DNA from 2 places in the Parageobacillus sp. NEAU-HV-2 genome. Region 1 is predicted to be linked to the other one. Evidence: predicted binding sites of a transcription regulator. Region 1 holds the regulator's gene; the other holds the start of a gene.
The links. Region 1 encodes Rex, which represses fermentation and respiration genes when NADH is low (regulators of the CRP and FNR family bind a similar motif). Its sites were predicted from a motif close to TTGTGAAATATTTCACAA; they were not measured.
Positions count from the first base shown of each region.

Region 1 (3,980 bases):
GTCGCCTGGATGTGGGCGATCGGCGGCGTCTTTTTAGCCCTGTTTGCCCAGAGCATTGCCGCTAATATTGAATGGCGTCTGCTTGGCATCGAACCGGGCTCGGAAAACACGAGACGAATTGTCGAAATCATTCAAGTCACCCCGATATTGATCATCGTTACTTCCATTATCGGCCCGATTTTAGAAGAAATTATTTTTCGCAAAATTATTTTCGGGACGCTATATCAAAAATACAACTTCTTCATTGCCGCGCTCATCAGTTCGCTATTATTTTCGGTAGTCCATATGGAATTGGAGCATCTGCTTTTATATGCGGCAATGGGTTTTACGTTTGCCTTTCTTTATGCGAAAACGGGGCGCATTTTCGTTCCGATATTCGCTCATGTTACGATGAATACGTTCGTAGTCTTGGTGCAAACATTGTTTGCTGATGAAATTGAAAAAATGATGCGGCAGGCAGAACATATACAACTCATTATTGGGGGCTTTTAATACAATGAGAAGGACACCATTGCAATTCGCTTTTGCCTATTTTCTGATGGGAGTACTATTTACTTACTTGTCCATTCAAAGTGCAAAAGATACGATTTGGAACTTTTTCACCATCTTCCTTGCCATCCTGGCTACGCTTGATTTTGGAGCAGCCATACGTCTCTTCGCATTCCACTTTCGCAATAAACCTCCCGTTTGATATCACGGGAGGTTTTCTTGTTCCTGTTGCGCCAATAATACTTTGCGGTAAGCCATTTTGGAGATCCAAATGCTTGCTTCATATAAAATCGAAAGCGGAATCATCACAATCACTTGTGATAATACATCCGGCGGCGTAATGGCCGCAGCTAAAATCAGCAAGGCCAAATAAGCGTATTTTCGTACTTTGCTCAATAACATCGGTGTAATCAAACCAAGTCTTGTTAAAAACATCACAACTACCGGCAGCTGAAAGACAATGCCAAACGGCAAGACGAGCTGAAGCAAAAATTCGAAATATTCATTAATACCGATGACTTGATGAATACCGAGGCGTTCCGCCAAATTTTGCATAAAACGAACGACAAACGGAAATAAGACAAAATACGCAAAACTAACGCCTGCTAAAAAGAGAAAAATCGAAAGCGGAATATAGCTTAACGTCACTTTTCGCTCTTTTTCATATAACCCTGGGCTGACAAACGCCCAAATTTGATAAAGCAAAACCGGGGCAGTAAGAATAAAGGCGATGACAAAGGCAAACTGAAAGTAAATTTTGATCGGGTCTGTCAAACGAAATGCATTCATCGTCAATTCTTTTGCTTCATCCGTATGCTGCAAATATAAAATGATCGGTTCGACAAAAAAGAAGCTCCCTATCAAGGCAATGCCAAAAAAAACAAGAACAATGATAAGCCGTTTTCGCAACTCTCCTAGGTGCTCATACACCGACATTTCTTTATCATTCATGTCTCAACCATCCTAACTCATCATTGGTCGGCTTTTTTTTCATCTTCATCGGCTAATCCTTTCGTCGCATCCTTAAACTCGCGGAGCGATTGACCGAGCGACTTGCCCAATTCCGGAAGTTTTTTTGTTCCAAACAATAATAAAATGACAAGCACGATTAATAAATATTTCATGTTTTATTCTCTCCTTTATTCAAGCGGATAGTTTTTCAAAAAATAAACGAGCGACTGCAATTCGACCGCTAAGTCGATATGGTGGACGCGAATATGCTTCGGTACGTTCAAGCGCGCCGGCGTAAAATTTAAAATCCCTTTAATTCCTTTTTGGACAAGACGGTCGGTAATCCATTGGGCGACATGGGCAGGCACCGTTAAAATCGCTACTGGAATTCCCTCGTGAAGACGGTCTTCTAATTCATCCAAATGATAGACGGGCACCCCGCCGACTTCTGTACCGACTTTCCTTTCATCTACGTCAAATGCCATCACAATTTTCGTATTATTGTTTTTCGAGAAATTATAGTTTAAAAATGCGGTGCCTAAGTTCCCGACTCCAAATAACGCAACTTCCGTTATCTCGTCTTGATCGAGCGTTTTCCGGAAAAATGACAACAAATAGTTGACATTATATCCGTATCCCTTTTTGCCAAGCGCGCCAAAATAAGAAAAATCGCGGCGGATCGTCGCAGGATCGACTTTAACCGCCTCGCTCAGCTCGGCAGAAGAAACGCGTTGTTTTCCGGAAGCGTGTAAATTTTTTAAAAAACGATAGTATAACGGCAAACGTTTGGCCGTTGCTTGCGGAATTTTTGGCTGTTCATTGCTCATCGATAAATCCCCCAGCACTTCTCTTTTTGCGTTGATAATGTCCTGACTTTCCACCCATTTTCTCTACTAAATAGGTTGGGCCAATCACCATTCCTTTATCAAGCGCCTTGCACATATCATATACTGTCAGCGCACATACAGAGGCGGCCGTTAGCGCTTCCATCTCTACCCCTGTGCTTCCTTTTGTTTTCACTGTTACGGTAATCAACAATTGATACAACGCTTTTTCTTCTTCGACATGCCAGGCAAACTGAATGTCGACACCTTTTAGCATAAGCGGATGGCACATCGGAATGAGATCGGCTGTTTTTTTCGCCGCCATAATGCCCGCCACTTGCGCAACGGCAAGCACATCCCCTTTTTCGATCGTCTTGTTTGTCATTTTTTCATAAATTTCCTTATTGACGGTCACACTTGTTTGCGCGGTCGCCATGCGGACCGTATCCTCTTTGTCCGTAATATCGACCATTTTTGCTCGGCCTTGTTCATTGAAATGGGTAAATGTTGACAACGTAATCTCCTCCACTTATAAACTATACACTATTTTTCGTCATCTGTCTTTTATCGTTTTATTGCGATAGGAAAGTAACTTACGCTACACTATTATTGTTAAACGCGAGGTGAAAAACAATGATCATTTTACAAGTGAATCAACTGACAAAATATTTTGGCGCTGACCTTATTTTATCGAATATAAAATTAGAAATACAATCCAAAGACCGAATTGCGCTCGTCGGAAGAAACGGAGCAGGAAAATCGACGCTATTAAAGATCATTGCCGGTGAAATGTCTTACGATAGCGGAGAGATTATGAAACCAAAAGAAGTAACGATCGGCTATCTCGCTCAGGACAGCGGTCTTCACTCTTCGTTGTCGATTTGGGAAGAAATGATGACAGTATTCGCCCCATTAAAGGCCATGGAAAAGCAATTGCGCGCGCTGGAAATGCAAATGGGCGATCCTGATTTGCTCGCAGATGCATCCCGTTATGAAAAATTATTAAAAGAATACGACACGCTACAAGAGCGTTATAAAGAACAAGGCGGTTACCAATACGAAGCCGATATCCGCTCCATTTTACACGGTTTGCAGTTTTCTAAGTACGATTATATGACAACTCCTGTCCAATCGTTAAGCGGCGGACAGCGAACGCGGCTGGCGCTCGGAAAATTGCTTTTAACGAAACCCGATTTGCTTATTTTGGACGAGCCGACCAACCATTTAGACCTCGAAACATTAACATGGCTTGAGCAATATTTACAAACGTATCCTGGCGCTATTTTAATCGTCTCCCATGACCGCTACTTTCTCGATAAGGTCGTCACTCAAGTATTCGAGCTATCGCGCTCGACATTAAAGCGGTATAGCGGAAATTACAGCCGCTACTTAGAGAAACGGGCAGAGGAATACGAACGGGAACGAAAACTATATGAAAAACAGCAAGAAGAAATTGCAAAGCTGCAAGACTTTATTCAACGCAATATCGCCCGCGCTTCGACAACCAAGCGCGCGCAAAGCAGAAGAAAACGGCTAGAAAAAATGGAAAGAATGGAGAAGCCAGTTGGGGATGAAAAAGCTGCCTCATTTTCCTTCGAAATCGAGCGGGAAAGCGGCAATGACGTGTTAATCGCTGAAGATGTCGCAGTGGGATATGATGCAGATCAGCCAATTATTCATAATGTTCGCTTTCGCATCACGCGCGGGGAAAGCATC
Region 1 is NZ_JBXUJJ010000023.1:4,980-8,959, forward strand. Features, by position in the region: gene AC1WMD_RS18515 (CPBP family intramembrane glutamic endopeptidase) at 1-492, shown strand, start outside; gene AC1WMD_RS18520 (YdiK family protein) at 539-691, shown strand; gene tatC (twin-arginine translocase subunit TatC) at 694-1,440, opposite strand; gene AC1WMD_RS18530 (twin-arginine translocase TatA/TatE family subunit) at 1,461-1,613, opposite strand; gene AC1WMD_RS18535 (redox-sensing transcriptional repressor Rex) at 1,629-2,267, opposite strand; gene moaC (cyclic pyranopterin monophosphate synthase MoaC) at 2,257-2,778, opposite strand; gene AC1WMD_RS18545 (ABC-F family ATP-binding cassette domain-containing protein) at 2,898-3,980, shown strand, end outside.

Region 2 (3,980 bases), on a different contig from region 1:
CTGCGATAGCAATGCCATCAATCGGACCTAGTAAAGCAGCATATGTTCCGAGCCAACCAAATATATAATTCCCAAAATTAGACATAATATACCATGGCTGCAACAAAATAGCAAACAGCCCGGTAATAAGAACACCAATTCCAAACGTAATTCGTTTCGGGTATAAATTCTCAACAGCACGGGCAGGAGCTACAATGTTAGCCCCAATGTTAATAGTTAGGGAAGAAATAACAATTACAATTGTTCCTAAAAGAATAACAAATGGCGGGAACTTGGCAAGTAGTTGTACAGGATCCCAAATCGCTTGGCCGAAAATTACGACAGTCGCTGATGTAACTGCTATTCCAATGAAAGAAAAGATGGTCATCGTGATTGGGAGAGAGAAGCTTTGAGCAACCATTTGCGATTTCTGACTTTTAGCGTAACGACAAAAGTCAGGAATATTCAAAGCAAGTGTAGCCCAGAAACCGATAACACCTGTTAAGGCTGGAAAAAATACTTTTAAAAATTCCCCAGTGGTTTTGAATTTAGATGGCTGCTCTAAAATAGGTCCCCAACCTCCCGCGTGAGTGAACGCCCAGATGAGGAGAATAATGGAAGAGATGCCCACTACAGGAGCAGCAATGGAGCTTAGTCTTTTAATTGCTTCGGGGCCTTTATAAGCAACCCCTACATTCAGAGCCCAAAAGAAAGCAAATACGATGGCCGTATGTCCGGGCAAGTTTCTCCAAGCAGGGAATGAGGCTGCTAACAATGTATCAATCGCACCTGTTCCAATCCACGTATTAATCCCGAACCATCCAGCGGCTACAATCGCGCGGGCCAAAGCCGGAATATGCGCTCCTTTATCTCCGAACCAAAGCCGTGCAAAAACAGGATACGGAATTCCGAATTTTGTGCCAGCATGTGAATTTAATAAAATCGGGATGAGGACAATAACATTGCCGAGAAAAATAGTTCCAACTGCTTGCCACCAGTTCATGCCTAGAGCAATCATGCCGCTGGCCATGGTGTAGGAAGGGATGCATAAACACATACCAATCCACAAAGTAGCAAAGTTTAGTCCTTTCCACGAATGTTCCTCGAGGGTTGTCGGTCGCAAATCATCATTCCACAACTCACTTCCACTCAACTTTTTAGTCACTTCTTCTGTTAGAATTACAATGCCATTTTGCTCAATCTGCGTTTTCATCAAGAACCCCCCTTTTTTATGGGCTTAACATTTGAAGTTTCATGTATGCTTCAGGACGACAATCTCGATAACTTACCGTGCATTGCACACTTCTCAAATGACTCGCTTATCCATTTCTCCGATGATAACTACGCTTTGGCGTTATGAATACTAACTTTATTGTATAGAATCAAAAAACCTCATTCATTGGACAAAATGTAAAATTATTTATATACTTTTTTATATATTTTGTATATTCAAAAGATTCTTATGTTAAAATCATAATTATTGAACGAGAGAACACTCTCTAAAATATTGTTTTTCTTTGAATTTCTTCGATTTTCACAAGGATACATCCAGAATGGACTCAGAAATCAGTATAGATCTTGAATATATTTAAGCTCCATCGCCCCCTATCACTCCAATTTTTTTAAAAGAAAAGAACGATTTTTTTCCTGGCACACAAAAAACCTGGCACGTTCGTATCGTGCCAGGTTTCTATATTCGCTACTCATGGTTCCATTGGCTTTTTCTTTATCAATGTTGCGATTTGATGCTTGATACTCTGCTTTCCTTTTTATGATCTCGCATGTATACAAGGAATAACGAACTTGCAAACCATATAATTAGACCAAAAATAAAACTCCCCCACCAATTGTGTGTAAATTGTAGGGAAAATAACACCGCTAATACACAAATGAAACAACCGATCATTCCATAAACAGATCCTTGCGCTGTTTTTGCTGCTTCTTTAGATCCGTTCTTCGTGCCAACCATCATCACGGCAACGACCATAACAGCTGGGAATGCCGCGAAAATCCCCCCGATAACTTTCCATGGCAACAGTTTTGCCGTTACATAACTTAGTACAACTGCAGAGCCGCCAAATAAAAAACGGAAAAATAAATCACGTCCGTCCATAAAAATCACCTTAACTTAGAAATATCTTGAAATAAAAGCATAAGCAATGGAAACAAGAAACCATCCAGCTAGCGATTGTGCAAGCCCGCGTTTCCAACCTTGCTTAGTACAAAGATAAACGACCGCTATTGCACACATAATATTCATGAACATCCCGACAACTGCCCCTTGGGATAGAACAAGCGACTTTTCCACTAGCTCACCGCCTTTTACATCTAAGCGAAGTGTCAATAATGCCGCGAAAAATACAGCAGGAAAGGCCGCAAAAATTCCTCCGATTTTTGATCCTAATTTTCTTGAGATAATGGTAGAAGCGACGACCGCGCCTCCGCCTAATAAAAATCGAATAACAATTCCATTCATCGATAATATCTCCAAGATAGATTCATCCTTTCTTTGGCGACCAATCTAGTGGAATAAATATTATTTTTGTATATTTGTTTGTGAATATTTTCACGTATATATTGTAAACGATGATAGTACAAACATTTGTGAACTTTTATTTAATTTTTTGATTGTAACGCTTACACTTCCAAAGCTGTAACAAATATTTGAATAAAACCACTCACTATGTAAAAGAGTGCCGTACTTTCGAAATTTCCGGAATCGTACAGGGACAAAAGCGGAAATAAAACATAAATAAATAATACAGTGACGATAATTTGATCGGGAGTGAAATGTAATGAAAAGGATTGACCATGAGAAAATGAAGAAGATACGTGCTAAATTTAAGCATGATCTTCAAACTTGCCATGTCGATAAAACAAATGATAAGCCGCAAATCGATTCTGCTTTTGAACCTGTGCATACTTCTGAATCTAGTTTTGCGGATGAAATAAGTCATATGCTTGCCAAAGAGGATATTGATGAAACCAATCGTACTGATGATACGGACCAATACGGAAAAATATGTTCTATGACTATAAAAAGCCCATTCTCCACGTTTGTAGAAATTGACGATTTTCTTCATCCTCCTGTCTTTGGCGGTACAGTTCAACATACATCTGAATTTCTTGACCTAAACAATAGACAAATTCCCCAATTAGACACAAAACTGTTTTATACGACAACTTATTATCCTGAACAGCCTTATTGTTGTTTAGTTTCCTCTAAAATTCACGAAATTATATTTTTCACTGACACTGTTCACACTTATGGCACGAAGAACAAAAAAAATCATTATAAATCCATAGTGGTTCCTGTACATGACTCGCTATTTACAAAAACAAAAGAAACAAATAATCGATCTTGTACTTCTCACGATTTCATACAAATTAGAGTTCCAGTCGTAGTCGGGGAGTACGAAATAGAAATATGTTTAGAAGAAGATGTTGTGTTTGAAGAAGAGATTATGAAAGTGAACGAAATCTCTAAGGAGGTCGTACTGACAAATTGCAAATTCGTACCTACTCAATTTTCGCCATCATTCGATAATGGGACATGTACAGCATTAAAGGGAAATTTATTTATAGAAGGATATATACATCAAAATATTAAGTATACTGCAATTTACAATAGAAATGAGGGTTCTACACAAAAAGAACCAGTAGCTCATTTACGCCAATTACGCCAAAAAATTGTATTGGATTTAATCATTCATTTACTACAAGTACAACAAGTTCGAGTCAGTTATGATGGCAAAGGGATCTAGAAGATCATCGAATATATTTAAAAAAAATCCTCTCCTTTTTTAAAAATGGGAAAAATAGCTATTATATACACCCTTACTTTAAAATGAATGTTGAATATTGTATTAGCGTAGAGCTTGAGAAAAGCTCAAAAAAATAATAATAAGGAGAGGATTTTTGATGAGTAATGGGCAATTTTGCAATAAATCGAATAAACAACCGATTTCCCCTGCTTGTCCAGTAGAAGCGGCACAACAATC
Region 2 is NZ_JBXUJJ010000016.1:6,174-10,153, forward strand. Features, by position in the region: gene AC1WMD_RS17230 (NCS1 family nucleobase:cation symporter-1) at 1-1,192, opposite strand, end outside; gene AC1WMD_RS17235 (DUF3147 family protein) at 1,709-2,092, opposite strand; gene AC1WMD_RS17240 (DUF3147 family protein) at 2,108-2,455, opposite strand; gene AC1WMD_RS17245 (BC_2427 family protein) at 2,775-3,743, shown strand; gene AC1WMD_RS17250 (CsxC family protein) at 3,901-3,980, shown strand, end outside.
Region 2: a site for Rex is predicted at 2,534-2,551, ahead of AC1WMD_RS17240 (DUF3147 family protein). Genes of this name have one in related genera too.